DNA from 3 places in the Streptomyces sp. NPDC004134 genome. Region 2 is predicted to be linked to each of the others. Evidence: riboswitches for the same ligand, from Rfam matches in the RefSeq annotation. Region 2 holds a riboswitch; each other region holds the start of a gene.
The links. Region 2 has a riboswitch for cyclic di-AMP ahead of ACFYVJ_RS07575 (transglycosylase family protein). Riboswitches for the same ligand answer to the same signal wherever they lie in the genome.
Positions count from the first base shown of each region.

Region 1: another riboswitch for cyclic di-AMP. It lies ahead of ACFYVJ_RS23620 (transglycosylase SLT domain-containing protein); the one in region 2 lies ahead of ACFYVJ_RS07575 (transglycosylase family protein).
Region 3: another riboswitch for cyclic di-AMP. It lies ahead of ACFYVJ_RS05215 (LysM peptidoglycan-binding domain-containing protein); the one in region 2 lies ahead of ACFYVJ_RS07575 (transglycosylase family protein).

Region 1 is NZ_JBIAMS010000020.1:10,774-20,629, forward strand. It holds gene ACFYVJ_RS23615 (L-serine ammonia-lyase) at 1-662, shown strand, start outside; cyclic di-AMP (ydaO/yuaA leader) riboswitch at 1,142-1,333, shown strand; gene ACFYVJ_RS23620 (transglycosylase SLT domain-containing protein) at 1,335-2,096, shown strand; gene ACFYVJ_RS23625 (glycosyl hydrolase) at 2,217-3,695, opposite strand; gene ACFYVJ_RS23630 (hypothetical protein) at 4,031-4,783, shown strand; gene ACFYVJ_RS23635 (hypothetical protein) at 4,842-5,375, opposite strand; gene ACFYVJ_RS23640 (RNA ligase family protein) at 5,570-7,345, shown strand; gene ACFYVJ_RS23645 (poly(A) polymerase) at 7,345-9,666, shown strand; gene ACFYVJ_RS23650 (SAM-dependent methyltransferase) at 9,713-9,856, opposite strand, start outside.
Region 2 is NZ_JBIAMS010000004.1:82,148-92,003, reverse strand. It holds gene ACFYVJ_RS07585 (cytochrome P450) at 1-1,150, shown strand, start outside; gene ACFYVJ_RS07580 (transglycosylase family protein) at 1,249-2,304, shown strand; cyclic di-AMP (ydaO/yuaA leader) riboswitch at 2,466-2,677, shown strand; gene ACFYVJ_RS07575 (transglycosylase family protein) at 2,754-3,449, shown strand; gene eno (phosphopyruvate hydratase) at 3,826-5,109, shown strand; gene ACFYVJ_RS07565 (septum formation initiator family protein) at 5,220-5,687, shown strand; gene ACFYVJ_RS07560 (DUF501 domain-containing protein) at 5,856-6,392, shown strand; gene ACFYVJ_RS07555 (exopolyphosphatase) at 6,389-7,315, shown strand; gene ACFYVJ_RS07550 (ATP-binding protein) at 7,504-7,896, opposite strand; gene ACFYVJ_RS07545 (GntR family transcriptional regulator) at 8,056-8,850, shown strand; gene ACFYVJ_RS07540 (YdcF family protein) at 8,847-9,509, shown strand; gene ACFYVJ_RS07535 (NAD(P)/FAD-dependent oxidoreductase) at 9,779-9,856, shown strand, end outside.
Region 3 is NZ_JBIAMS010000002.1:460,546-470,401, forward strand. It holds gene ACFYVJ_RS05185 (sugar phosphate isomerase/epimerase family protein) at 1-374, shown strand, start outside; gene ACFYVJ_RS05190 (hypothetical protein) at 564-989, opposite strand; gene ACFYVJ_RS05195 (ATP-binding protein) at 986-1,438, opposite strand; gene ACFYVJ_RS05200 (helix-turn-helix domain-containing protein) at 1,674-2,534, shown strand; gene ACFYVJ_RS05205 (DUF397 domain-containing protein) at 2,535-2,783, shown strand; gene ACFYVJ_RS05210 (hypothetical protein) at 3,116-3,760, shown strand; cyclic di-AMP (ydaO/yuaA leader) riboswitch at 3,864-4,038, shown strand; gene ACFYVJ_RS05215 (LysM peptidoglycan-binding domain-containing protein) at 4,045-4,944, shown strand; gene ACFYVJ_RS05220 (FadR/GntR family transcriptional regulator) at 5,028-5,834, opposite strand; gene ACFYVJ_RS05225 (SDR family NAD(P)-dependent oxidoreductase) at 5,900-6,691, opposite strand; gene ACFYVJ_RS05230 (beta-galactosidase) at 6,793-8,787, shown strand; gene ACFYVJ_RS05235 (ABC transporter substrate-binding protein) at 8,812-9,856, shown strand, end outside.

The DNA.
Region 1 (9,856 bases), on a different contig from region 2:
GCGGCCTCAAGGTCCGCCGCCGCGCGGCCGGCGAGGCCCGCCAGCTCCGCGCGGCGGGCGACCCCGCGGCGCACGCGATGGAGTGGGTCACCCTGTACGCGATGGCGGTCAACGAGGAGAACGCCGCCGGCGGCCGCGTCGTCACCGCCCCCACCAACGGCGCGGCGGGCATCATCCCCGCGGTCCTCCACTACGCGGCGGACTTCGTCCCCGGCGCGGACGACGACACCGCGGTCCGCTTCCTCCTGGCGGCGGGCGCGATCGGCATGCTCTTCAAGGAGAACGCCTCCATCTCCGGCGCGGAGGTCGGCTGCCAGGGCGAGGTGGGCTCGGCCTGCTCCATGGCCGCAGGCGGCCTCGCCGAGATCCTCGGCGGCACCCCGGAACAGGTGGAGAACGCCGCGGAGATCGGCATCGAGCACAACCTGGGCCTCACCTGCGACCCGATCGGCGGCCTGGTCCAGATCCCGTGCATCGAGCGCAACGGCATGGCGGCGGTCAAGGCCATCACCGCGGCCCGCATGGCACTGCGCGGCGACGGCCAGCACTTCGTCTCCCTCGACAAGGCCATCAAGACCATGAAGGAGACGGGCGCGGACATGAAGGTCAAGTACAAGGAAACCGCCCGCGGCGGCCTCGCGGTCAACGTGGTGGAGTGCTGAGGGAGTTGGCGAGAAATCCGCACGCCGCACTCGCCAACTGAGCACCCCCCGTCCGCAATCCGGCGGTGACTCCGAAGAAGTCGTTTCCCTTTGGCCAGTTGACGCCTCGCCGTCTCCGCTGGCGAGCGGTTTCCCCCGCTACGGATTCGTGAATTCCCGCCGTACGGACGCGGCACCAGACAGCCCGGAACAAACGGACTTGTCGGATATTCCCTGCCGGACGATACGCCCCATTTGAAGGATTCGCCCCCGATCGCCCCGTGCTCCTGCCCGATCGGACCTCATGTGTCCGGTGACGCGAATCACGTTCGGCCGCGAGCGCCCGCGGGGGGAATTCACAGTTTCCTTATCCCGAAAGCGAGTTGCGGCCCGCTCCGCTTTCCGCGGCGGCACTCACCCGGCCCGGGAGCCGGTCCCGTATTGGCCGGACGAGTTCCGCAGCTTGTCCGGACCGGAAAGACATGCTTAAGTCTCCGCCAGCCGGGTGGACGCCGAATCCTGCCGCCATCCGGAAACCGTTCCCTAATCACACACGGCAGGAGCGGGGGACCCATAGGTAAGTTGCCGGTCCGTATTCAGGACCGGCTTGGGGTGAAGTCGCACCGCGGTGCGGCCGGGCATCTCCAGCCCGAACCCGACAGCTCACCTCGCAGGCGCTGAGGAGAAACACCCATGCCTGCAAAAGGTAAGCATCGCCGTCCCAAGCTGCGCCTGATCAGCCGCGGCCTCACTTTCGCCGGCGTCAGCGGCGTCGCGATCGCCGCCCCGCTGATCGGCGCGTCCTCGGCCTCCGCGGCCGGCTCCGTCCCCGCGGCCGCCCCCCAGACCGGTGTACGCGCCGAGGCCCCCGCCGCGGCGACCGCCGGCGCGGCAGCGGCCACGTACGCCGTGGTCGCCGGAGACTCCCTGGCGAAGATCGCCGACCGGGAATCCGTGCGCGGCGGCTGGAAGAAGCTGTACGAAGACAACCGCGAGGCCGTCGGCGGCAACCCGCACTTCATCCTCCCGGGCCTTGAACTCGTGCTCGGCGCCAAGGCCGACAAGGCCGACAAGGCCGACAAGGCCGAATCCGAGCCGGGCATGAAGACCGCCAGCGCGACCGTCACGAGCTACCCGGACAACCTCGACGGCTGGATCCGGGAGTCCCTCGACATCATGGCCGAGCACGGCATCCCCGGTACTTACGACGGTATTCACCGCAACATCATGCGGGAGTCCGGGGGCGACCCGCAGGCCATCAACAACTGGGACATCAACGCCGTGAACGGCACGCCCTCCAAGGGCCTGCTCCAGGTCATCGCTCCCACCTTCGAGGCGTACCACGTCCCCGGTACCTCGACGGACAGCTACGACCCGGTGGCCAACATCACCGCCGCGTGCAACTACGCGGCCGACCGGTACGGGTCGATCGACAACGTCTACGGGCCGTACTGACGGACCGGAGAGCGCCGGTGTCCCCACCGGCGCTCTCCACGGGCCTGCGGCCCGTCCCGCCGAACGAGGGCGGGCGGCAGACCCGACGGGCCGGGGAATGCCCCGTGCGCCGGCCCCGGTTCAGCGGGTCCGGGCCGGAGGGTGGGAGCGCCAGTCGCCCAGTTCGTCGAGCGTGATGACGTAGTCGTCCTCGTAGACCTTCCTGAGGAACGGCAGCGGGTTGTGCTCGCCGTCGTCGATGAACTCGCCGCTCCAGGTCGTGAACCAGCTCCAGTCCGCCTCGTAGGTCCGCAGCAGGTCCGGGTCGGGGATGGAGCCCGTCTCGGTCATGGCGACGAGCTTCTCGTCGCCGACGAGGTCGACCAGCTTGTCGTACGTACCGCTGGCCGGTCCGTGGTCGCCGATCGGGGGGTAGGTGTCGGCGCTGATGACGTCGACGACGTCGTCGCCGGGATACCAGGCCGGGTCGACGGAGTTCCACACCCAGATGAGGTTGTGCAGCCCGTGGTGGCCGGTCATGCGCTCGTACATCAGCCGCCACAGCTCCTTGGCCGGCCCGGGGCCCTTGGCGCCCCACCAGAACCAGCCGCCCTCGGCCTCGTGCAGCGGGCGCCACAGCACCGGGACGCCCGCGTCCTGCAGCCGCTTCAGCTCTGCCGCGATGGCGTCGATGTCGCGCAGCAGCAGTGCGTACTCCGCGGACTGCGGGTCGGCGAGCGCCGCGGCCACGTCGAAGGTCGTCGCGTCGGTGTAGAAGCCGCGCCACCACTCCTTGCCGGGTTCGTCGATGAGGCCGGCGGGGGCGTTCCAGTGCCAGACGAACGTGGTGATGCCGCCGCGTTCGTCCCAGGCGAGGGCGTTCTCGACCTCGGTGGAGGTGGTGCCGCGCTCGACGCGGCTGGGGGAGTAATCCATCATGTCGTGGCCGGCCACGGCCGGCGCGCGGCCGACGTTCTCCTCCACCCAGCGGACGGAGGCCGCGTCCTGCTGGCCGCTGAGGATGTGTTCGCCGTAGCCCGCGGTGAGGTAGCTGAGCAGCGCCCGGGCCTCCGGGGTGGCCTGCGGGTCGACGGGGACGCCCGAGACCTGGTGCGGCGGGCGGGGCTCGCTCGGGCTGAGGCTGATGGCATCGATCTCGTACCAGCCCCAGTTGTTCACGATCGTGATCGTGTCGGCGCCCTCCCCGAGCAGCACCTTGCCGGCGGCCACGGTGCTGAAGGTGTCGGTGGCGGCGAGCGTGACGTCGCCCGCGCCCTCGCCGTTGAGCTGCAGCGATGCCACCTTCTGACCGTACGGGGCACGGTAGTGGATGGTGAGGTCGTGGAGCCCGGCCGGGCCGTCGGGGACGGTGACGGTGACGGAGTCCTCGGCCGCGTCGAAGCCGGTGACGTAGCCGGTGCCGGAGTGGCCGGGCGCGGAGGACTCGACGACGGTGCCGTTCAGCCGGCCGTCCTCGGCCTCGTAGACGACGGGTTGGGCACGGGCGCCGTTCTGGCCGGCCGCGGCCTCGGGGGCCGTACCGGCGGAGAGGAGGGCCGCGAGGAGCGCGGTCAGGACGAGGAGCGCCAGTGCGGGCGTGCGGCGGAGTAGGTGGATCACCGGGGATCTCCTGCCGGGGTGTGGGGGATACGGGCGGGGGGTGCGTTCCACGGTCGATGGGAGCGCTCCCATCATGCTTCCGTGTAATGGCCACGTCAATGCGGCGGGCGGCGGGCGTCCGTCGCCGCCGGCCCGGGACGGACACCGGCGCGGTGACGCGGGCGATGTCCGTGAGACCTTCGCCGGGGGCCGGTTCGGCGGGCCGGGCCGCCGGATCCGGACCCGTGCCGATTCGACGGCAACCGTTCGACGGCTCTGCGGCCACCGTCCTCGTACGCGCGGGAGAGCGCACCCCTCCCGTGCCCCCCACGACACGAGGCAAGGAGAGTGGCGCGATGAGCCGCAGCAAGCGCACCCCCACCGGACGACCCCGGCGCCGGAGCAGAGCCGTTCGTACCCTGATCGCCGCCCCGCTGCTGGCGGCGCTCGCACTCCTCGGGCATCTGGCGGTGCCCGCGCAGGCCGCGGTGGCGCAGACCTGGCAGTCCTGCGACCAGTGGGGGAACTGGCAGTCGCCCGACGGCTACATCCTCTACAACAACATCTGGGGCTCCGGCGCGGGCAGCCAGTGCATCTCCGCGGAGTCGGCCCACGACTGGACGGTCCACGCGGACCACCCGAACACCGGTGGCATCAAGTCGTACCCCAACGCCAAGTGGATCGTGAACGAGCCGGTGAGCCGGATCGACCGCCTCAGCAGTACGTACGACGTCACCGTGCCGAGCAGCGGCGCGTACAACACCACGTACGACGTGTGGGACACCGCCTACGACTACGAGGTCATGCTCTGGATGAACTGGACCGGGCCGGTGGGACCGCTCGGCCAGTTCCGGACCACCGTCGCGCTCGGCGGCCACACCTGGGACGTCTACAGCGGGAGCAACGGCAGCAACGAGGTCTTCTCCTTCCTCCGGCACGGCGACTCGACCGCCGGCCGGGTGGACCTCCTGGCCGTGCTCCGCTGGCTGAGCGACCAGGGCTGGTGGGGCGACGTGACCGTCGGCGACGTCCAGTTCGGCTACGAGATCACCTCGGCGGCCGGCGGGCTGGACTTCACCACGAACGCCTTCGACGTCACCTCCGGCTGACCGCGCCGGCGCGGCGGCGGGCGCCCCGGCCCGCCGCCGCGCGGCGGGCTGCCGCGGCTCAGCGGAGCACCGCGGCGCGCTCGGCCTCGGTGAGCGGGGGCATGTGGCGGACCGCGACGGCGGCCAGACCGCCCCGGGTGCCCGGGATCAGGTGCTCGACCAGGGCCAGTTCGGCCGGTGCCGGCCGGCCGCCGTTGTAGGGGTTCTCGATCGCCGACAGGCCGGCTTCGGGGGCGGGGAAGGCGTGGGTGGCGAGGGTGCGGCCGCCGTAGCGGATGGTGGCGAAGCTCTCCGCTTCGCGGAGCAGCCGGTAGGCGCGGAAGTAACTCACCTTCTCGCGGGCGCGGAACAGCTCCTTGAGCTCCTGCGCGAGCCGGACGTCCGCACCGCCGCCGTCCAGGACGGCCTCCCGGATCCGGTCGAGGACGGGTGCGCCCGCCCGGTCCAGGAACACCATGATCGACCCGGGCGGGGTCAGCAGGCCCTGGGCGGGATCGCTCGGGACGTAGTCGATGATCTCGATCGGGCTGGTACGAAGCTCGCGCTCCACCAGTTCATCGGCCGCGAGCTGCAACGCCGTTGACCTGTCCATACGCGCGGTCCGTTTCTCCGAGGCACGAGGGTGCCGCAGTGTCGGCTCCCGCGCGCGGCGGCCCCGTCAGGCGCACGACGTACGGGCGGGGAATTCACCCCACCGGCGGCCGTCACCGCCGGGGTTATTCGCTGGAGCCGGGCCGCCGGGCGCTTCTAGAGTGGCCGGACCCGACCGCGTCACGGAGCCGGATCATGCGTGTGCACTATCCCCGTACGCCGCATCTGCCGTGGTCCCCGGGGGCGGCCCCGGACGACGTACGAACCGGTGACCTGGGCGGGCTGCGGGGGCGCGAGGTCGTGGTCACCGAGAAGCTCGACGGGGAGAACACCACCCTCTACGCCGACGGGCTGCACGCCCGGTCCCCGGACTCGGCGCACCATCCGTCGCGGGCATGGGTGAAGGGGCTGCAGGGGCGGATCGGCGGGGAGATACCGCCGGGTTGGCGGGTGTGCGGGGAGAACGTCTTCGCGCGGCACTCCCTCGCGTACGAGGACCTGGAGAGCTGGTTCTACGGCTTCTCGGTCTGGGACGGCGACCGCTGCCTCGGCTGGGACCGTACGGTCCGGTTCTTGCGGCGACTGGGCGTGCCCGTGCCGCCGGTGCTGTGGCGCGGAGTGTTCGACGAGCGGGCGCTGCGCGCGCTGCGGCCGGACACCGCGCGCCAGGAGGGGTACGTCGTACGGGCCGTCGAGGGCTTCGGGCGCGCGGAGTTCGGGGAGCGGATCGCCAAGTGGGTGCGCCGGGGGCACGTGCAGACCGGCACGCACTGGATGCACGCCGCCGTCGTGGAGAACGGGCTGGGGCCGAAGGCCGCGCTGTGGACGGTGCGTTCGGGCGGGACGGCGAGCGTGGCGGCGCTGTCGGCCGCGGTGGGCGTCGCGCCCGGGGACCCGCCCGCCGCCGGGGCCGAGGTCGCGGAAGCGGTCGCCGGGACCGGCGCCGAGGCCGCCGTCGCCGACGTGTCCGCGCGGCTGGACGGGCTCGGCCGCCACGGTGACGCGCGGCTGGCCGGGGTGCTGGCGGTGATGCTGCGCGGCTCGCGCCGGGCGTGGCTCGCGCCGCGGCTCGCGGGGCCGCTGGGCCTGCCCGCCGCGCGGCGGGTCGCCGATCTGACGGGGCTGTTCGCCGCCGTGCAGCGCCCGTACCCGGACGGCGACCGAAGGGCCGGTCTCGTACGCCTCGCGCTCGCCGCCGACCTCGGGGTGCTGCACGCGGTCGCGGGGGCGCTCGCGCGGGACGCGGAGGCGCGCGAGCAGGTGGAGTGGTCGGCGCTGCACGCCGAGGACGCCGGGCTGCTCGGCGCGGCGCCCCTGGCGCCGCTGCGGGCCGGGCTGCGGGAGGCGCTCGCCGGCGTCGGCGCCGATGCCGCGGACAGGTGCTGGGCCGAGGCGCGGGAGGCGTACGCGGCCGGGCGGATCACCACGGCCGCGGAGGCGGTGGCGGCGAGTTGGCGGTGGCGCTCCGGATCGTTCCCCCGGCTGGTCCACCTCGTCGGTCCATCCGGCAGCGGCAAGAGCACGTTCGCCAGGGGCCTCGCCGGGACCGACGCGTACGTCAGCCTGGACGACCTGCGCGAAGCCCGCGGCTCGCGCGCCGACCAGCGGGCCAACGGTGACGTCCTGCGGACCGGTCTGGCACGGCTCGACGCGGCGCTGGCCGGCGGCGGGACCGCGGTGTGGGACGCCACCTCCCTCAACCGGCACCAGCGGGCCGCCGTGCACCGGGTCGCGGAGCGCCGCGACGCCCTGGTCACCCACGTGGTCACGCTGGTCGGCGAGGACGAGCTGGCGCGGCGCAACCGGGAGCGGACGCACCCGGTGCCGCCGGACGTACTCGCCGCCCAGCTCCACCGGTTCACCCCGCCCTACCCGGGCGAGGCGCACCGCACCTGGTACGTCGGGGCCCACGGCGCGGTCGCCGACGTCAGCGGCGCCCTGGCCGGGGCGGCGGACGGAGGCGAGGCGTGATGCGTACGAGCGACGAGATATACCACCGGGTCCGCTGGGACCCGCGGTTCGATCCGGCCAGGTTCGTGCTGGGGATCCACCAGCGCGGCGCGGCCCCCAAGCGGGTCCCGCTGCCCTCCTTCGTCCCCGGCGGCGACATCCCGTGGCACCGGATCGTGTTCGTCGAGGCGGACGGCGAACTGCTCTGGGACCGCACCGCCGGCGTGGACCGTATCGACACCTCGGACGCCGGCAGGAGGCGCAGTCCGCGGCTGCTGCGCGCACCCTTCTTCACCGCCAGGACACCCTTCCGGTGGGAACCGGGGGCCGGTTGGCGCCCCGCGGGCGACCCGCCGCCCGCGGCGGCGGGGAGCGCCGCGCGCGTCCGTGTCCTCACCTGGAACACGCTGTGGGACCGGTACGACAGCGACCGCATCGAGACCGCCCGGCGCCGCCCGCTGCTGCTCGCGTCCCTGGCGGCGGCCGACGCGGACGTCATCGCGCTCCAGGAAGTCGAACCGGACCTGCTCGCGCTGCTGATGCGGGCGCCCTGGGTCCGGGCCGGCTACACCCTGGGGACCGACCCGGGCGGCAAGGACGTCCCCGACTGCGGGCTGCTGCTGCTCAGCCGGCTGCCCGTACGGGAGGCGGGGTGGCACGGGCTCGGCCCTCACAAGGCCGTCACCGCCGTCACCGTGGACACCGGCGGCGCACCGCTCGTCGTGGCCGCGACCCATCTGAGCAGCGACCACTCCGACGACGGCCCCGCCAGGCGGGAGGCCCAACTGGGCAGGATCGCCGAGGGGCTCGGCGGCGTGTCCTGCGACCTCGTCCTGGCCGGTGACTTCAACGACGGCGGCGACGCACCCGCCGCCGCGCTCGGGCTGCGGGACGTCTGGACGGAAGTCCACGGCCCGGCCGACAGGACGCCCACGTTCGACCCGGGCGTCAATCCGCTGGCCGCCGTGTCCTCGCTGTCCGGCCAAGCCTCGCGGCTGGATCGCGTCTTCGTACGTCCCGGGCGGCTGCGCGCGGCGGGGGCCGCCCTGCGGGGCGACTCGCCGGCGGCGGACGGGCTGTACGTCTCCGACCACTACGGCGTGCAGGCGGACATGGAGCCGGCCCCCGCCGAAGCCGCAGCCGAACCCGCCGCCACCGAACCCGCCACCGAAGCCGCCACCGGGCCCGCGGCCCGGCCCGCCGCCACGAGCGAGGCCGAGGACGCCCGGGCGCGCGAGATCCTGCGGCGCGTCTCCGTGGCGCTGGGCGAGGGCGTCGTCCACCTCGCCGGATCGCGGCGCATGGGCTGTGCCCTGGCGGGTGCGGACGTGGATCTGGTCGCGGCGCTGCCCGGCACCGCCGATCCCGCCGCCGCACGCGCCCGGGTGACCGCCGCCCTGCCGGACGCGACCCGGGTGCGGCAGGTGACCGGCGCCCGCGTGCCGGGCCTGCGGCTGCGCACCGACGGTCTGGACGTCGACCTGGTGGTCGTCGCCACCGGAGCCCTCGATCCCGCGGAAGCCGTCGCCCGCCGCGCCGGGCCGGGCGACGCGGCGGCGGTCGCCCTGAGCGCGGTGAGCGACGCGGACGCGGTACGGGCCGCGGTCGCCGGCCGGCACGCCGCCTTCGCCCGGCTCGCCACCGGGGTGAAGGCGTGGGCGAAGGCCCGCGGGCTCGACTCGGCGCCGTTCGGCGGACTGCCGGGCCTGGCCTGGTCGGTGCTGGCGGCCCGTACCGTACGCGAGGCCGCGGACCCGGCCGCGCCGGACCTGCCGGCACAGTTCTTCGGCACCTGGGCCGCCTGGGACTGGCGGAATCCGGTCGCCCTCGGCGCCGCGGCCGCCGGACCGCCGGAGCCGGTGGCCGTCCTCACCCCCACGGAGCCGGTCCGCACCTGCACCGGGCAGGTCACCGCCGGCTTCCGCGACCTGCTGGCCGACGAGTCGTACCGCGCCTGGACCCTCCTGGAGCAGGCGGCGGAGACCGGCGCGGACCCCTGGCCCGCGCTGCTGGCGCCGCCGCCGCTGCACCGGCGGCACGCGGCCTGGGCGGTCCTGACCGTACGCGGCGGCGGCGCCGGGGAGTTCGAGGAGACCCTGGGGCGGGTCAGGGGGCGGCTGCTGGCGCTGCTCACGGCGCTGGCGGAGGCCGGCGCGGCCGACGCGCACGCCTGGCCGCGGCCGTTCGAGACCGGCCCGGCCCTCGCCCGGTACGCGATCGGCCTCGGCCGCACCCCGCCGGGCGCCGCCCGGCTCGCGGAGATCGCCGGCGGATGGAGCGGCGGGCTGCGCGGGGTCGGCGTCGACTGGGCGGCGGGCGGCACCGTACCGGCCCTGCGCTGATCCCGGGCCGCGCTCGCCCGTACCGTGGCCGCTGTGGCCCCCGCGGCTACCGCTTGCGGCCGACGCCGCCCCACTGGTCCACGTCCCGCGGACCGGCGAACGGCGTCGGGTCGGGCCGCCAGGTGGGGATGGGCACCACGCCCGGGTCGATCAGCTCCAGCCCCTCGTAGTACGCCTTGATCTGGTCCGG
Region 2 (9,856 bases):
TACCCACGCGCCCGTCCACCGCACCACCGTGCCCAGCGGTGTCGACGCCTGGCTCGTCACCCGCTACGCCGACGCCCGCCAGGCACTCGCCGACCCCCGGCTGTCCAAGAACCCCGCGCACCACCACAGCGACAAGACCGGCATCCCCGGCGAGCGCAGCGCCGGCCTCATGACCCACCTGCTCAACATCGACCCGCCCGACCACACCCGGCTGCGCCGGCTGGTCTCCAAGGCGTTCACGCCCCGCCGCGTCGCCGCCTTCGCGCCCCGCGTGCAGGAGCTGACCGACCGCCTCATCGACGGCTTCGCGGACCGCGGCGAGGCCGACCTCATCCACGAGTTCGCCTTCCCGCTGCCGATCTACGCCATCTGCGACCTCCTCGGCGTCCCCGCGGAGGACCAGGACGACTTCCGCGACTGGGCCGCCGTGATGATCCACCACGGCAAGGGCCCGCGCGGCGGCGTCGCGCGCGCGGTGAAGAAGATGCGCGCCTACCTCGCCGAGCTGATCCACCGCAAGCGCGCGGCGCTCGGCGGCGGCGACGCCGCGGACGACGACCTGATCTCCGGCCTCATCCGCGCCTCGGACGAGGGCGAGAAGCTGACGGAGAACGAGGCCGCCGCCATGGCGTTCATCCTGCTGTTCGCCGGCTTCGAGACCACCGTCAACCTGATCGGAAACGGCACGTACACGCTCCTCACCCACCCCGCCGAGCGCGCTCGGCTGGCCGCGGATCCCGCGCTGCTGCCCTCCGCGGTGGAGGAACTGCTGCGCTACGACGGCCCGGTGGAGCTGGCGACCTGGCGGTTCGCGACCGAGCCGCTGGAACTCTGCGGGCAGCGCGTCGCCGCGGGCGACCCCGTGCTCGTCGTGCTGGCCGCCGCCGACCGCGACCCCGCGCGCTTCGCGGACCCCGACACCCTGGACCTGTCCCGGCGTGACAATCAGCACGTGGGCTACGGCCACGGCATCCACTACTGCCTCGGCGCCCCCCTCGCCCGGCTGGAGGCGCAGACCGCCCTGGGCACCTTGCTGCGCCGCCTTCCCGACCTGCGGCTGGCCGGCGAGACGTCCGAATTGCGGTGGCGCGGCGGGCTCATCATGCGGGGCCTGCGGACGCTGCCGGTGCGCTTCGGACCCTCTCTGTGATCTGCGCGTGACTATCAGGCGATCAACTTGTGATCGGAGGTAGTTCGGTATTAAGTTCGGCCACTGGCTCGAACACACAGGGAACGAAAGGCACTCGCATGCGCTCGGGTAACGGACGCCACCGACGTCCCCGCCAGGCCCCCGCGTTCGTCGTCGCGGCCGGTGCGACCGGGGCGGGTCTCGCCCTGCCGCTGCTGGGCGCGAGCGGCGCGAGCGCCGCCGACGCCGGCACGTGGGACCGGGTCGCCGAGTGCGAGAGCGGCGGGCTGTGGAGCGCCGACGAGGGCAACGGGTACTACGGCGGCCTGCAGTTGACGATGGACATGTGGCAGGAGTACGGCGGCGAGGAGTTCGCCTCGCAGCCCGACTTCGCCAGCCGCGCGCAGCAGATCACGGTCGCCGAGCGCATCCTCGCCGGCATGGGCGCCGACAAGGCGTGGCCGGAGTGCGCCCAGGACGCCGGGCTGCACGGCGACGACGAGGTGCCGGAGGTCGACCCGGGCGCCGAGCTGCCGCTGCTGCCCACCGCGCCGCCCACCCTCGCCCCGGGCCCGGGTGACGACTCCCAGGGCCAGGACGAGGACGGGCGTACGGACCGCGGGGACAAGCGCGACCGCAAGGGCGGCGGCGACGAGGACCGGAAGTCCGGCGGGGGCGCCGGCAAGCACCGCGGCAGCCAGGACCCGGGCGAGCGCGACGGCGGCCCCGGCGAGCGGACCGGCCGGGACGACGACACCTCCGCCGAGGGCTCCGGCCGGCACCGCGCCCCGGACGCCTCCGCGACCCCGACACCGTCCGAAGCCCCGTCCTCGCCCGGCGCCCCCGAGGCCCCGCGCGAGGCCGTCGAGACCCCCGGCGCCTCCCAGTCGCCCGACGAGGCCGAGCTGCCGGAGCCGGGCCGCGAGTGGGTCGCCGAGATCCCCGGCGACGCGGACAAGCGCGGCGGTGACCGCAAGGGCGACGCCTCGGGACGCGACGCCGCGGCGGGCGACGGCAGTTATACCGTCCGACCGGGTGACACCCTCTCGGAAATTGCCAGAGAGCATTCCCTGTCGGGCGGATGGTCCGAGTTGTACGACGGGAACAAGAACTCCCTCGGTAAGGACCCCGACACCATCAAGCCTGGTCAGGAACTCGAATTGAGCGGGAACTGAACAGTCGGCGGGTGAAGTCGGCGCGGATTAGTCATATTTGACGTAATCGGCTGACCGGGCTACCTGACGGACGTAAAACCTGGCGTGGCATTTTCCGAGGTCTTTGAATCGCACACGCCTATGTGCTTACCGTCACATTGCTCGCCACCGCGAGCCCCGGTGATCGCCTCACGCCGAATCCTGTCGGCGTTCACCCGGGCCACCTGTGCATGAAGCACCGCTGACAGGAGCGGGGGACCCACGGTAAGCGCCGCTCAGGTCCAACGAGAAGGCGGACCGGGCGGCTTGGGGTCAAGCCGCACGTATGACGTACGGCCGGGCACTCACAGCCCGCACCCGACAGCTCACCTCGCAGGCGTCGGTGAGAAAAGAGCATCATGCTTCTTCCTGCCGGAACGGGTAAGCACCGCCGCCCCGCCGCACAGGCACGCCTTGGCACACATTCCCGCATGGCCGTCCTCGTGGGCGCCACCGGAACCGCGATCGGCCTGCCGGTGCTCGGCGCCCAGCACGCGTTCGCGGCGCCCATCGATACGTGGGAACGGGTAGCCGCCTGCGAGTCCGGAGGAAATTGGGCGACGAATACGGGGAACGGCTATTTCGGCGGCGTCCAGTTCTCCCAGTCGAGCTGGGAAGCCGCCGGCGGCCGGAGCTTCGCCCCGCGCGCCGACCTGGCGTCGAAGCAGCAGCAGATCGCCGTCGCGGAGCGGCTGCTGTCCATGCAGGGCCCGGGGGCGTGGCCCAACTGCGGCCCACGCGCGGGCCTGGCCGCGGGCGGTCCGGCCGCCGGGCAGATCGTCCCACCGGCGCAGCAGGAGGCCCCGCAGCAGCGGCAGGAGCAACCGGAGACCCCACCGCGGACCCTGCCGCAGCCGGCCCCGCAGACGCAGGAGCAGGCGCCGCAGGAGGCCCCGCAGGAGGCTCCGCAGGGCACCGAGGCCCGCGGTGCCGCCGAGCAGACGCAGCCGGAGTCCCGCACGGTCTTCCGCGGCTTCTACTACGAGGTCCGCGAGGGCGACACCCTCGACGACATCGCCCGGCGGCACGGTGCGGAGAGCTGGCAGCAGTTGTACGAGGACAACAAGCCGGTCGTCGGCGCGAACCCGGACCTGATCCGGCCGGGCCAGAAGCTGAAGGTGAACTGAGTCCCGCGCGGGCGGGCCGCACCGGACCACGAACCGGCCGGCCCGCCCGCGCCCGGTGCACCGCCGCCTGCCGCCCCCGGTGCCGCCCGGCGCCGCCTGCCGCCGGGCACGCCGCCCGCGGTACGGCGCGGCCGTCCCGGCCCGTCCGGTGCGCGGGCCGGGACGACCACGCCGTACGCCACCCGCCCCCGTGGCTCCCGCTCCCGCGGCTCCCGCCGCCGTGGCTCCCGTCCCGCGCCGCTTCCCGTGGCCCGTCCCCGCTCCCGGCCCGAACCGTCTCGTACCGCGGAATGCGGCCGGGTGCGCGCCGGGGCCGTCACCCGGGGCGGCTAGGCTCAGGGCGGAACCCGTAGCGAATCCCTCCGAAGGAGACACCGTGCCGTCCATCGACGTCGTCGTAGCCCGAGAGATTCTCGACTCCCGCGGCAACCCCACGGTCGAGGTCGAGGTCGGCCTCGACGACGGCAGCACCGGCCGTGCTGCCGTTCCGTCCGGCGCCTCCACCGGCGCCTTCGAGGCCCTGGAGCTGCGCGACGGGGACAAGGCCCGCTACGGCGGGAAGGGCGTCGAGAAGGCGGTGCTCGCCGTCATCGAGCAGATCGGCCCCGAGCTCGTCGGCTACGACGCCACCGAGCAGCGCCTCATCGACCAGGCGATGTTCGACCTCGACGCCACCCCCGACAAGTCCTCCCTCGGCGCCAACGCCATCCTCGGCGTCTCGCTCGCCGTCGCGCACGCCGCCTCCGAGGCGTCCGACCTGCCGCTCTTCCGCTACCTCGGCGGCCCCAACGCGCACGTGCTGCCCGTGCCGATGATGAACATCCTCAACGGCGGCAGCCACGCGGACTCCAACGTGGACATCCAGGAGTTCATGATCGCGCCGATCGGCGCAGAGTCGTTCTCCGAGGCCGTACGCTGCGGCGCGGAGATCTACCACCAGCTCAAGGCCGTCCTCAAGGAGCGCGGCCTGTCCACCGGCCTCGGCGACGAGGGCGGCTTCGCGCCGAACCTCGACTCCAACCGGGACGCGCTGGACCTCATCATCGAGGCGATCCAGAAGGCCGGCTACACCGCGGGCCAGGACGTCGCCCTCGCGCTCGACGTGGCCGCCTCCGAGTTCTACAAGGACGGCGTGTACGTCTTCGAGGGCAAGGGCCGGTCCGCCGCCGAGATGACGGAGTACTACGAGCAGCTCGTCGCGGACTACCCGCTGGTGTCCATCGAGGACCCGCTGTTCGAGGACGACTGGGCCGGCTGGCACGTGCTGACCGAGCGCCTCGGCGACAAGGTGCAGATCGTCGGCGACGACCTCTTCGTCACCAACCCCGAGCGGCTGCAGCGCGGCATCGACGAGGGCTCCGCCAACGCGCTGCTGGTGAAGGTCAACCAGATCGGCTCGCTCACCGAGACCCTCGACGCCGTCGAGCTGGCCCAGCGCAACGGCTTCAAGTGCATGATGTCCCACCGCTCCGGCGAGACCGAGGACGTCACCATCGCCGACCTGGCCGTCGCCACGAACTGCGGCCAGATCAAGACCGGCGCCCCCGCCCGCTCCGAGCGGGTCGCCAAGTACAACCAGCTCCTGCGCATCGAGGAGATCCTCGACGACGCCGCCGAGTACGCGGGCCGCAGCGCCTTCCCGCGCTACAAGAACGGCTGAACGGACCGACCCGTACGACATCGGCGTCGGACGCCACCGGCCCCGGCCGCACCGCGTAAGGTGCGACCGGGGCCGACCACCGCTTGCCGCCCGGGGAGGACGCGACGCACATGGCCAGGGAGCGCTTCTCCACCACCACCCGGCTCAAGCTGCTCGGCGAGCAGGCCGTCAGCCGGGTCTCGGAGCGCGTCTACCGCGCGCGCCCGCCGCGGCGCAGCCGGCTGACAGGGCGGGCCGCGGTGCTCGCCCTCGTCGTCTGCTCGCTGGTGGTGGCGCTCGCGTACCCGCTGCGCCAGTACATCGCCCAGCGCGCCGAGGTCGCCGAGCTGGAGCGGGAGAAGGCGCAGGCCGAGCAGCGGGTGGAGGAGCTGCGGGACGAGAAGTCCCGCTGGCACGACCCGGAGTACGTGCGCCGGCAGGCCCGCGAGCACCTGCACTACGTCCTGCCCGGCGAGACCGGCTACCTGATGCGCGACGGCACCGGCTCCGCCGGCTCCGGCGAGGAGGGCGAGGCGGTGGACAGGCCGTGGTACGAGAACCTGTGGGACGGCCTGGACGCCGCGGACGGCCGGCGCTGAGGCGCGTCACGTACGCGAACGCCGCCCGCCGCGCGGGACACCTGCCGCCGGAACGCCCGCCGCCCGCCTCCGCAACGCCCGCCTCCGCAACGCCCGCCGCCGGAACGCATGACGCCTGACGCCCGCCGCCTGCCGCCGGAAGCCGACCGCCCGGCTGAACGAGGAGAGATGGACAAGCCCCCGCCGCCCACCGAGCACACCCCCGCCACCGCGGCCGACGCCGCCGCCGTGGCCGCGCAGTTGGGCCGCGCCCCGCGCGGCCTGCGCGCCGTGGCGCACCGCTGCCCGTGCGGCAACCCGGACGTCGTGGAGACGTCGCCGAAGCTGCCCGACGGCACGCCGTTCCCGACGCTGTACTACCTGACGTGCCCGCGCGCGAACTCCGCGATCGGTACGCTGGAGGCGGACGGCGTGATGAAGGAGATGACGGCCAGGCTGGCGTCGGACCCGGAGCTGGCGGCGGCGTACCGCGCGGCCCACGAGGACTACCTCACCCGCCGCGACGCGATCGCCGAGCTGGCAGGATTCCCGAGCGCGGGCGGGATGCCGGACCGGGTGAAGTGCCTGCACGTGCTGGTCGCGCACGCGCTGGCGGCCGGGCCCGGGGTGAACCCGCTGGGGGACGAGGCGCTGGCGATGCTGCCGGAGTGGTGGGCCAAGGGCCCGTGCGTGACGCCCGAGGAATCCGGGGAGGATGGGGCATGACCCGAGTGGCTGCCGTGGACTGCGGTACGAATTCGATCCGCCTGCTGGTCGCGGACGTCGACACGCGGTCCGGCGAAGTGAAGGACCTGGACCGCCGGATGGAGATCGTCCGGCTGGGCCAGGGCGTGGACCGTACGGGCCGGCTGGCGCCCGAGGCGCTGGAGCGGACCTTCGCGGCCTGCCGCAGGTACGCGGAGATCATCGAGCGGCTGGGCGCGGTCCGTACCCGCTTCGTCGCCACCTCCGCCTCACGCGACGCGGAGAACCGGGCGGACTTCGCCCGGGGCGTGGAGGAGATCCTCGGCGTCCGCCCGGAGGTCATCACCGGCGACGAGGAGGCCGCGCTGGCCTTCACGGGCGCGACGAAGGAGCTGTCGGGACGGGTGCCGGGGCCGTACCTGGTGGTCGACATCGGCGGCGGCTCGACGGAGTTCGTCTCCGGCACGGACGAGGTGGCGGCGGCTCGCTCCGTCGACATCGGCTGCGTCCGCCTCACCGAGCGCCACCACTTCGCCGACCCTCCGGCGCCGGCGCAGATCGAGGCGGCGAAGGCCGACATCGCCGCGGCCCTGGACACGGCGGAAGCCGCGGTCCCGCTCCGCGACACCGCCACCCTGGTCGGCCTGGCCGGCTCGGTGACCACGGTCGCGGGCATCGCCATGGACCTCCCCGCCTACGACACGATGGCCCTGCACCACGCCCGCGTCCCGGTGGCCCGCATCCGCGACATCACGGACTCCCTGCTCAAGGCCACCCACGAGGAACGAGCCGCGATCCCGGTCATGCACCCGGGCCGCGTCGACGTGATCGCGGCGGGGGCCCTGGTCCTGCTGTCGGTCATGGAGCGCACGGGCGCCCCCGAGGTGATCGTCAGCGAACACGACATCCTGGACGGGATCGCCTGGCAGCTTGCCGGCGAATAGATCGTGGGCGCCGACCGGGGGGCCTACTCCCCGTCCCCGGCCTCCCTCGCCACATGTACGAAATCTGTAGCGCCCCGTTGATCTGTTCCGACGGCGCACGCGATTCGCTCGGGTGTCGTGTCGAGGACGCGAGGTGTGAGCACCTCCTGAGCCTGTGAAAGCGCGTTGGCCATGACGATGCCGCCCCGCTAACACGTTGCCTCTGCCGGCTGCCTGATCTTGAACTCGGCCCATACGACCTTGCCGGGGCCGGTGCGGTCGGCCACTCCCCAGTCGTCCGCGAACGCCGAAACGAGCAGCAGCCCTCGGCCGCGGTCATCGGTGTCCGCGGGCGCGCATAGATGCGGGGTGTCTGTGCTGGCGTCATGGACCTCGATGCGTAATACGTTGTCGCTGCACGTGATGCGAACGAGGAAGCGGCGGCCGACGGGGGTGTGCTGTAAGGCGTTCGTGACCAGTTCGGAGGTGCACACGCGGATGTCGTCGGCCTGCTCGGGAGTGCATGCCTCGATGCAGTCCGCAACGAATTCACGTGCCCGGCCGACGGCCGCGGCGCTGCGGGTGAACGAGTGCGATTTCACGTGAAGTCACATCCCTCGGACGTGGGCGCACCGGCGGCCGCCCGATACTTGCTGTCCTGGGACTGCAAGTCGATTGGGCAAGACTATGGCATGCAGTCCTAGGACAGTCAACAGTCCTGGGACTGTGGTTCACTGGTCGCTAGGTGAGAGGAGTGGTGCATGGCGCCCAAGTGGCGGGAGCTTGCGGACCGGCTGGCCCAACAGATCAGAAGCGGCGAGTACGCGCCCGGTGACCAGTTGCCGCAAATCAGGGATCTCGTGGGGGCGGGGGAAGGCTCGAAGTCCACGGTCCACGCGGCCTACAAGGCGTTGGAAGCCGAAGGGCTGGTCACGTCGTCGCGCGGACACGGCACCATCGTCCGCGAGCGGGTCCCGCTCAAGCGGCTCGGCATCGCTCGATACGACAAGACCAAGTGGCGTGACGGCGATGAGGTGGCGTTCATCGCGGACCGTGTGGCGTCCGGACGCACGTACAAGCGGAACGAACAGACTCAGACCATCAGCCGCGTGCCTGCGCCGGCCGCCGTAGCCCAGGCACACGGCCTGCCCGAAGGTGCGGAGGTCTACGCCCGTGCGCGCGTGGTCAAGGAAGGCTCACAGCCCACGCACACCCTGACCAGCTACTACCGTCCCGAGCATGTGGAAGGGACGCGCATCGTCGACCCGGAGCCGGGTCCCGCAGGCCGGGGCGGCGGCTTCCGTGCCCTGTATGACGCCGGATACGAGATCGACCACATGCGGGAAACGCTGTTCGCGCGCCTCCCCACGGCGGACGAAGTGCAGCTCCTTCAGCTCGCACCGGGCGAGTGGGTGGTGGAGCTGCACCGGACGACCCGCACGGCTGACGGCACCGTGGTGGAGTTCGCGATCGGTGTTCACGCGGCGACGCGTTTTTCCTGGACCTATGACTTCAAGGTTCCCGACTCGGCCACATCGGAGGGTGAGAGCAGGTGATCTCAGTGCTGGCTTGGAGGGATGCCCAACGGCTCTGGGACTTCCAGCAGATGGGCCACGAGCCGCGCCCGTGCTCTGTGGCGATCGGGCTCGGCAGCCACGACCTCGGAGTCGCGGACACGACCGCCGATCTCTACCATCGGGGCCTGATGCCGCTGATCGTCTTCACCGGGGCGACCGGCCGCACCACACGCGACCGGATGCCGCGTGGGGAGGCCGAGCACTACCGCGAGCGGGCGGTGGAGCTGGGGGTGCCGGCCGGTGCGATCCTCGTCGAGCCGCGCGCCCGGAACACGGCGGAGAACATCCGCTTCTCCCGCGCGCTGCTCGAAGAGCAGAGGGTCCCGGTGTCGTCCGTCCTGCTGGTCAGCAAGCCGTACGAGGAACGCCGGGCCTACGCGACAGCACGCAAGGTGTGGCCCGAAGCCGAGTGGGTCAGCACGTCCACACCCATGACGCTCCCCGGTTACGTCGACTCCATCGGGGATGCACGCCTGGTGCTCGACATGCTGGTCGGGGCGCAGCAGCGGCTCAGGGTCTACCCGCGGCGCGGGTTCATGGTCGAGCAGCCCGTTCCGGGTGACGTGGCCGCGGCGTACGAGCGCCTGCGCGAGGCCGGTTTCACGGGGCGGCTCGTGCCGGACGAATCAAGTTCGTGAAGTTATTCACATGCTTCCGGCGCGGATTCGGCCCTCTGGCTCGGATCGTGGACTCCGCGGCCCCCTGCGGCGTGTGACAGGCGCTTTGCGTCAGAGTGACATCTGCGCGTCGCGGGCTCGAAATCCCAGCTCAAGGGCCTGTTGCCGAAAACCATCCCGCTGGCCGTGACGAGCGCGCAAGGTGTGGCGGCGCAGTGTAGCACCATGGGGGGTGGAGCTTGTGAACCCCCTCACGAGCACCCCTCTGGTACCGGGGGGATACTCGAATCATGAGCACTACGGAGCGTCCCAGGATCCTCGTAGTAGGCGGCGGTTACGTCGGCCTTTACGCGGCGCGCCGCATCCTG
Region 3 (9,856 bases), on a different contig from region 2:
TCCTGAGCGGCACCGACCCGCGGTACGTGTTCCTGGAGCTGGACATCCTCTGGGCGTTCGGCGCCTCGGTCCGGTTCCGCGACCAGCTCGGCGAGTTCAACCCGCTGGACTACGTCAACGCCGCCCCGCAGCGCTACATCGCCTTCCACGTCAAGGACGGCGTGCGGGACCCGGCGCTGACGAACCAGTACCGCGACGTCGTCTTCGGCCAGGGCGAGCTGGACTTCCGCAGCTTCTTCAGCGGGCTGCGGGCGCCGGGGCTGCCGCTGTACTTCTGGGAGCAGGACCGCGGTCCGCAGGAGCCGCAGGGCTCGATCTGGGCGGCCGAGGCCAGCTACGACGCGATGGTCGCGCTGCGCGGCCGGGACTGCTGACGCCCGGCACCGCGCGGTAGGCACCGCACGGTAGGCACTGCACGCACGAAGGACGCGATCCGCGGGACCCGCGCCGCCGCCCCCGGCGGCGCGGCCCGCGGTTCGTCATTCCCGCGGCGGGCCGGCCGCGGGCTCCTCCCCCGCAACCGAAATCGAGGAGGTGCCCGCCGGCCGGTCCGCCGCGGGTGCTCAGGCGGCGTCGCCGCGGCCCGCGACGACCCGGGCGACATCGCAGGACCAGGCGGGCTCGACGCCGGTACGCCGGCAGATCCGCAGGAAGAGCGGGATCGGCGGCGTGTACGGAACCCCGTCGGCCGGCCGGTGCACCAGCCGGGGTACGGCCGCCGGCCCGCCGGTGCCGGCGGCCGCCCCCGAGATATCGGCGCCCGGGGCGTAGTGCACGCTCCGCGGCCACTGCAGACCGGCGCCGGAGCCGGCCGGCACGATCCACCACCACCGGCTGCCGTCGGCGAAGACGCAGCCCACGCGGGGAAGCCGGGCCATCACGTCATAGCCGATCCGCTGCGGTACGCCCACGGCGTCACAGCCGAGGGCCGCGGCGCCCGCGCCCGGTACGGCCAGCCGGAGCCGGCCGCCGGGCTCGGTGCGCATCATCCGGCCGCCCGCTCGCCGGCCGCCGGGCCGGCCCCGGTACGGGTACCGGTAGCGCGCGGCGCGGCGGCCCCCCCGGCCGCCGGCACCTCGCGCTGCAGCTCCGCCCAGACCACCAGACCCGGGCCGGGCCGCGCGTCGTATGCCCCCCAGCTACTACTGACCGCGGTGACGAGCAGGAGCCCCCGACCCTGCTCGTCCGCGGACGACCGCTGCACCCGCAGGCTTCCCGGCTCGACACCCTGGTCGGTGACGGCCAGCCGCAGGCGGTCGGCGCTACAGCGCAGTTCGCACCCTATGCGCCGACTCCCCGTATGCAGCAGTGCGTTGGTCACCAGTTCCGAGAGAACGAGGGTGGCACTGTCGCCCACCTCGCCCTCCACCCCCCAGCGGCGCATCTGCTCGCGGGCCAGCCGGCGGGCGACCGTAACGGCGTCCGCCTGACCTGGCACCTCGAAACCGCACCGCACCGCATCGACCCCCGAACGGAATCCCGGCAAGCCGGGGTCCTGTGTCACGACCCCCGTCTGATGCGGCTGTGTGGACTGGCTCACATCCCAAACTATGGCCCCGCCGCGGCCACTTGGCAACCCCCACTGTGAATTTTTCAGAGTTGCCGTTGCACTGTGTTCGCCAAGCCCGAGGCGTGGCACACTGCTTGAGGCAGTTCCGACAGGGAGGTATGGCGTGAGCGAACCGCGGTCTGCGCCGACCGTGGGGCAGGTCGTGCTCGGCAAGCGGCTCCAGGAGCTGCGCGAGCGCGCCGGGCTCAAGCGTGAGGAAGCTGCGAAGACCCTGCGCGTCGCCCCCGCCACCGTGCGCCGGATGGAGACCGCCGAGGTCGCGCTGAAGGTTCCGTACGTGCAACTGCTGTTGCAGGCGTACGGCATCGACCAGGAGGAGATCGACGCCTTCGTCGCGCTGACCGAGGAGGCCAACGAGCCCGGCTGGTGGCAGCGCTTCCACGACATCCTGCCCGACTGGTTCAGCATGTACGTGAGCCTGGAGGGCGCCGCGTCGCTCATCAGGTCGTACGAGCCGCACTTCGTGCCGGGTCTGATGCAGACCGAGGACTACGCACGGCACGTGCTGAAGGTCGGCTCCCTCGGCCGGGTCGCGCCCGCGGAGATCGAGCGGCACGTCGCGCTCCGCATGGAGCGCCAGGACCTCCTCACCCGCGAGGAAGCGCCCCGGTTCTGGGCCATCGTGGACGAAACGGTCCTGCGCCGCCCGGTGGGCGACGGCTCGGTGATGCGCGCGCAGGTCGACCGGCTCCTCGACATCGCGTCCCTGCCCAACGTCACGCTCCAGATGGCGGAGTTCCGCACCGGCCACCATCCGGGCACGTACAGCCCCTTCGTCCTCTTCCGGTTCGCCATGCCCGAGCTGCCGGACATGATCTACACCGAGTACCTCACCGGCGCCGTCTACCTCGACGGCCGGCACGAGGTGGCCACACACCTCGCCGCCCTGGACCACATGGCGGCCCAGGCGGCGACGGCAAAACGCACGAAGGAAATCCTCCGGGACTTCCGCAAGGAGCTGTGAATGGAACGCATTTACAACGGCATGCCGGCGGCGGACCTCGGCACCGAGGGCTGGCACAAGCCGTGGAGCGGCGGCAACGGCGGCAACTGCGTCGAGGCCATGAAGCTGCGGGACGGCCGGATAGCGGTACGGCACTCGGCGCACCCCGAGGGTCCCGCCCTCATCTACACCCCCGGCGAGATGGACGCGTTCATCGAGGGTGCCAAGGCCGGCGAAGCCGACTTCCTGCTGTCACGGAGCCCGGTGTGACCGCGCCAGGCACGGCGCCTCCGCACCGGCTGCCGCGCCGCCCGGTCCACTCGCCGTCCGGACCGGACGGCGAGCCCATCCCGGCGAACGGGGGTGTGGCCCACCCGCACTGACGTGGGCCACCGGCCGGGAGCACAGAGAGGGAGGGGACACCCCGGGGGGGTCCCCTCCCTCGGCGTTTGCCGAAGCACGGGCGCGCAACGGCGCCCGGGGGCACGGCAGATGAAATTCCAGAAATCATGAACCGCGCGTGTCCGCACCGCTGCCTTCCGCGAGGTATCGGCGTACGGTATGCCCCCGATGGCCGTCGTCAGCCCCGGGGAGGCCCCGCGATGAGCGCATCTCCACCCCCGTCCGCGGGCGCGGCCCCGCCGGCCGTCCGTGTCGGGGTGCTGCTCCCCCGGCTGCCGGAGGAGCCCGCGGACTGGCTGGCGGAGTGCGCGGCGTACGACTCCGCCGGCGCCGACGCACTGTGGCTGGACGGCGGTCCCGACCCGGCCCACGACGTACTGGCGCTCGCCGCCGCCCTGGCCGCCGCCACCGGCCGGGCGAGGCTGGTGGTCGCGCTGCCCGACAGCGTGCCGCAGGCCGCGCTGCTGGCCCGGGCGCTGGCCACCGTGGTGCTGCTCAGCGGCGGCCGGCTCGCGCTCGCCGCCGACTCCCGGCGGTGCGCCGAACTCGGCGCCGTGGCACCGACGGTGCCCGCCTTCCGCCGGCTCGCGCCCGCGGGCCCGGGCTATGAGGAGCCGGGCGCCGGGCGCTGGACTCCGGCGGCCGCGCCCGCGGGACCCGACGCCTGGCGGACCGCGCTCGCCGGCGCCGCGGAGCGCGGGGTGCACGGTCTCGTCGTACCGGCTGGGCAGCGTTTGCTGGAGGCGCTGCGCCTCGGCGTGAGTGCCGAACGTCACACGCGCCCCAACCGCCCCACGCGTGCGCGCGTCACCACGGAGCGTCAGACTACGCGCCGATCCTCGTGATCCGCTTGTGATCTGCCGTTCGATCTCCTAGTGTCCGAGTCGTTCGCACACGCGAGCACCGAGCTCCGGTACGCCGAGTCCTGCCCGTCGGAGCCCGGAACCGTCGTCCCCACAGCCGTTCGGGCAGGAGCGGGGGAACCACTTCTCCGTCGGCAGGAGCACGGTGGCAGGACCGCACCGCACTCCCCGACTCGGGGTGAAGCCGCACAGCACGACGCGGCCGGGCAACTCCAGCCCGAACCCGACAGCTCACCTCGCAGGCGTCGGAGAAAGAGCGAGCCACCATGGCCGGAACCGGCACCCGGCGCGCGCCCAAGTCGCGCTCCACCCGCCGCTACGCCGCTGCCGCGGGGGTGGGCATAGCCCTGCCCGTCGCCGGCGGCATCGCGGCGACCGCCGCGCACGCCTATACGGTCGAGAAGGGCGACACCCTCTCGGAGATCGCCGAGGACAACGGATTCGGGGCCGACTGGCAGCGGCTGTACGAGGCCAACAAGGCAGCCGTCGGCGACAACCCCCACCTGATCCTGCCGGGCCAGGAACTGGACCTGGGGGACGAGAAGGCCGAGAGCAAGCCCGCCGAGGCCGACCAGACCGCCGCCAAGACCGAGCAGAAGCAGCAGCGTTACGTCGAGCACACCGTCGGCGCCGGCGAGACGCTGGCCAAGATAGCCGCGAAGTACGACGTGCCCGGCGGCTGGCAGCGGGTGTACGTCGACAACGAGAAGGCGATCGGCGACAACCCGGCCGCGCTGAAGGTGGGCACCGAGCTGCGCGTCGACACCAAGGGCGGCAAGGTCGACAAGTCGATCGACCCGAACGGCTCGTCGGCGTCGAAGAGTTCCGGCGGCTCCGGCGGCGCGACCGAGGCGTCGCAGGCGAGCGTCCCGACCACCGAGTCCGGCATCCAGGCGGCGGCCCGGGAGATCGTGCCCGCCGACCAGTTCACCTGCTTCAGCAGCATCGTGGAGCGCGAGAGCGGCTGGGACCACACCGCGACGAACCCCAGCTCCGGCGCGTACGGCCTGATGCAGGCGCTGCCGGGCGACAAGATGGCCTCGGCCGGCGCCGACTGGCGCACCAACCCGGTCACGCAGATCAAGTGGGGCCTGGACTACATGAACGACCGCTACGGCAGCCCGTGCGGCGCCTGGGACTTCTGGCAGGCGAACAACTGGTACTGATTCCGGGGGCTCCGGCCCGCGGAAGTCTCCTTCGCCCCGTCGTGCGGATCCGTCCGCGCGGCGGGGCGCGTTCGTCGTACGGGCTACGCCCCGGCCGCCCGTTCCGCCCCGGCAGCCCGCCCGGCCGAGGACCCGCCGGCGGCCCCGGCGCCGGATCCGCCGGCGGACAACTCCGCCAGGTCCCGGGCCGCCTGGGCGAGGAGCCGGTGCATCGCCGCCTCCGCGGCGTCCGGGTCCTGCGCCCGGATCGCGGCGAGCACGGCGCGGTGGCCCGGCACGGGGTCCCGCGGGTGGTGTCCCGGGCCGTGCACCAGGCGGTCGCGGGCGGCAAGACCGCTGGCGAGGACCTGATCCATGCGCTCCAGCAGCTCGTTGTGCGAGGCGGCCAGCAGGGCGCGGTGGAACGCGAGGTCCGCGGCGACCGCCTCGGCCGCGCCGTCCCGCGCCCCGGCCATCGCCGTGAGCGCCGTCTCCAGCGCCGCCAGGTCCGCGTCCGTGCGCCGCACCGCGGCCAGCCGGACCGCCGCGGGCTCGACGATGCCGCGCACCTCGTCCAGGTCGCGCAGCAGCGGGGAGGCGGCCCGCGCGGCGGCGCCCTCGCCCTGCTGCCGGCCCGCGGTCTCGAAGCGCCAGCGCAGCACGTCGGCGTCGAGGAGGTGCCAGTCGGCGCGCGGCCGGACGAACGTGCCGCGCTTCTGCCGGGCGTCGACCATGCCCTTGGCCGCCAGCACCTTCAGCGACTCGCGCAGCGCGGTGAGGCTGACGCCCAACTCGGCCTGGAGGGCGGCGAGGTCGAGGGTGGCGCCCTCGGCGATCTCACCGCCGAGCACCCGGTGCGCGAGGGTCTCCACGGTCTGCCCGTGCACCCCGCGGCGCGCGTAACCCGCCATGGCCGCTCGCTCCTCCCTCGCGTCCCCGCTCCCGTGCCCTCCGCCGCCCCGCGGCGCCCCCGCGCTCAGGCCGACGACTTTACGACGCTCCAGCCGCCGTCCACGACCAGGCTCGCACCGGTGACGTAGGACGCCTCGGACGAGGCGAGGAAGGCGACGGCGGCGGCCACCTCCTCCGGCGCGCCCAGCCGCCCCGCGGCGGTCTGCGCGGCGCTGGCCCTGCGGTCCTCCTCGGGGACCCGGTCCCAGAGCCGGGTGAGCACCGGTCCCGGCAGCACGGTGTTCACCCGTACCGACGGGCCGTACTCGACGGCCAGTTGCCCGGCCAGTGACAGCAGCCCGCCCTTGGCGGCGGCGTAGGCGGGGTGGCCCGGGATGCCGTGCCTGGCGTGCACGGACGAGACCAGCACCGCGGCGCCGGGGGCGCCCTGCTGCGCGCGCAGCCCGGGCAGGCAGGCGCGGAAGCCGAGGAAGGCGGCCGTCAGCCCGACGTCGACCTGGCGCCGCCAGGAGGCGGGCGACGTCTCGTGCGCGGGGGCGACGTCGACGGCGACGGCGTTGGAGACGAGGACGCCGACGGGCCCGAAGTCCCCGGCCGCGGCCACGATCCGGGCCCAGCCGTCCTCGCCGGCCACGTCCGCGACGACGGCCGCCGACGTGCCGCCAGCGGCGCGGATCTCCGCGGCCGTGGCCTCCGCCCGGTCGCCGTCGATGTCGGCGACGACGACGGCGGCGCCCTCGGCGGCGAGCCGGCGGGCGGTGGCCGCGCCGATGCCGGCGGCGGCCCCGGTGACGACGGCGGTGCGGCCGTCGAAGCGGGCGGTGTGCGGGAGTTGCGTGGCTCCGGCTGCTGTCACGAGGTCACGCTCCGGGTGTTGACGGATCCGCCGCGGCACTTCTACGTTGCCCGCAAGGTTAATTCGTAATTTAAGAATTGAGCAAGAGGGGCGGAGGCAGTGTGGCGCGCATCCACTTCGGCGGCGACTACAACCCCGAGCACTGGCCGGAGGAGGTCAGGGCCGAGGACATCCGGCTGATGGAGGAGGCCGGGGTCTCCATGGTCACGGCCGGGATCTTCTCGTGGGCGCTGGTCGAACCGCGGCCCGGCGCGTACGACTTCGACTGGTTCGGCCGGGTGCTGGACGACCTGCACGGCGCCGGCATCCGCGTCTGCCTGGCGACGATGACCGCCTCCCCGCCACCGTGGCTGACCGAGCGGCACCCCGAGGTGCTGCCGCAGGACGCCGACGGCATCCGCAGGTGGCCCGGCTCGCGTCAGCACTTCTGCCCCTCCAGCCCGGTCTACCGCGAGCACGCCGTACGCCTGGTCACCGAGCTGGCGACCCGCTACGGCACCCACCCCGCCCTGGAGAGCTGGCACATCGGCAACGAGTACGGCTGCTCCAACCCCCGCTGCTACTGCGACGTCTCCGCCGCCGACTTCCGCCGCTGGCTGCGCGAGCGCTACGGCGACGTCGAGGCGCTGAACACCGCCTGGGCCACCACCTTCTGGTCCCAGCGCTACGGCACCTTCGAGGAGGTGTTCCCGCCGCGCACCACCCCCACCCACCCCAACCCGGCCCAGGTGCTGGACTACGCCCGCTTCTGCGACGACGCGCTGCTGCAGTGCTACCTCGCCGAGAAGGAGGCGCTGAACGGGATCACCCCCGACGTGCCCGTCACCACCAACCACATGCCGCTGCACAAGCCCGTCGACCCGTACGCCTGGGCGGCGCACGAGGACGTCCAGGCACTGGACTTCTACCAGGACCCGTACGACCCCGAGACGCACCTCGGCGCGGCCCTCGCCTTCGACGTGACCCGCTCGGCGGGCGGCGGGCGCCCCTGGATGCTGATGGAGCAGGCGCCCAGCGCCGTCAACTGGCGGGCGCGCAACAGCCCCAAGCCCCCCGGCGCGATGCGGCTGTGGAGCTGGCAGGCGGTCGCGCAGGGCGCGGACGCGGTGCTGTACTTCCAGTGGCGGGCGACCCCCGGCGGCGCCGAGAAGTTCCACTCGGCGATGGTGCCGCACGCCGGCACCGACACCCGGATCTTCCGCGAGGTGCGCGCGCTGGGCCGGGAGCTGGCCGCCGTCCCGCAGCTCGCGGGCGGGCGCTCGTGCCCGGAGGTGGCGCTGCTCGCGGACTGGCACAGTTGGTGGGCGCTGGAGCAGGGCTCGCACCCGTCCGCCGACCTGGACTACGCCGAGACACTGCGCCGCCACTACCGGCCGTTCTTCGACGCGGGCGTGGAGTGCGACGTCGTGCCGCCGGACCGCGACCTGTCCGCGTACCGGCTCGTGGTCGTGCCCAACCTGTACCTGATGAGCGCGGAGACGGGCGCCCGGCTGACGGAGTTCGTACGCGCCGGGGGCCACCTGCTCGTCTCGTACTTCACCGGCATCTCCGACGACTGCGACCGCGTGTACCCCGGCGGTTATCCGGCGCCGCTGCGCGAGGTGCTGGGGCTGCGCGTCGAGGAGTTCTGGCCGCTGGCCGAGGGGCAGCACCTGCCGCTGACCGGGACGCTGACCGGCACCGGCGACCTGTGGTCCGAGGCCATCGACCTCGAAGGCGCGGAGGCCGTCGCGGCGTTCGGCGCGGGCGAGCTGGCCGGGCGGCCGGCGCTCACCAGGCACGCGTACGGGGACGGAGCCGCCTGGTACGCGGGCACCCGGCTGCCGGCGGCGGAGATGCGCACCCTGGTGGACCGGGTACGCGCCGGGGCGGGGGTGGAACCGGTGCTGCCGGGGCTGCCGGCGGGGATCCAGGCCACCGTGCGCGAGGGCGCGGAGGGGCGCTTCCTCTTCCTGCTCAACCACGGTGCCGGCACCGCGACCGTCACCCTGCCCGAGCCCATGCCCGTGGTCGCAGGCGACGGCGCCGGCCCCGCGGCGGGCCCGGTCGCCTCGGTCGACCTCCCCGCCCGCGGAGTCGTCGTCCTGCAGACCTGAGGAGTGCACTGACAAGGAGGTCGGATGCCCACCCGAAGGAAGATCCTGGCGTGGGGCGCGGCGGCCGCCGCCGCGCCCGCACTGGCCGGCTGCGGCGAGCAGGTCGGCGCGGCCCGTACGACCACGGCGGCCGGGCGCAGGCCGGGGCAGAAGGTCACGCTGACCTTCTGGACCTGGGTGCCCCTGCAGAAGGCCGTGGCGCTGTGGAACGAGCAGCACCCGGACGTCCGGGTCGACGTGCAGACGGTGCCTGCCAACACCTCCGGCGGCTACCAGAAGATGCACTCCTCCCTCACCGCGGGCGACCCGCCCGACCTGGCGCAGGTGGAGTACTACGCGCTGCCCGAGTTCATGCTCGTGAACGGCCTCACGGACCTGAGCGAGTACGGCGCCGACGAGCTGAAGGGCGCCTACGTCGACTGGCAGTGGCAGCAGGGGGTGTTCGCCGGGAAGACCTACGCGATCCCCCAGGCGTCGGGACCGATGGGGCTGTTCTACCGCCGGGACCTCTTCGACAAGTGGGACATCGAGGTCCCGGCCACCTGGGACGAGTACCGGGCCGCCGCGGTGAAGATCAAGAAGCGCGGCTCCCTCATCTCCGCCTTCCCGCCCGCCAACGCCCAGTGGTTCGCCGCCTTCCCCTGGCAGCGCGGCGCCCACTGGGTGACCACCGAAGGCGACACCTGGGTGGTCGACCTCGCGGGCCCGGAGTCGCTCCAGGTCGCCGACTTCTGGGACGGGATGCTCTCCGACGGGCTCGTCGCGCCCGTCCAGGACGCGCAGTCCGCGTTCTACAAGGGACTGCAGACGGGAGAACTCGCGACCTGGCCGGGCGCGCAGTGGTACGACGCCCTGATCCGCGGCAACGCGCCGCGCACCGAGGGCCGGTGGCGGGTCGCGGAACTGCCGCAGTGGGAGCGCGGCGGCCACGCCTCCTCCAACTGGGGCGGCTCGGCCACCGCGATCCTCCAGGGCAGCCGGCACCCGGTGGAGGCACTGGAGTTCGCGCACTGGCTCAACACCGACCCGGCGGCCATCGACCTGCTGATCGCCGCCGGCTACGGCTGGC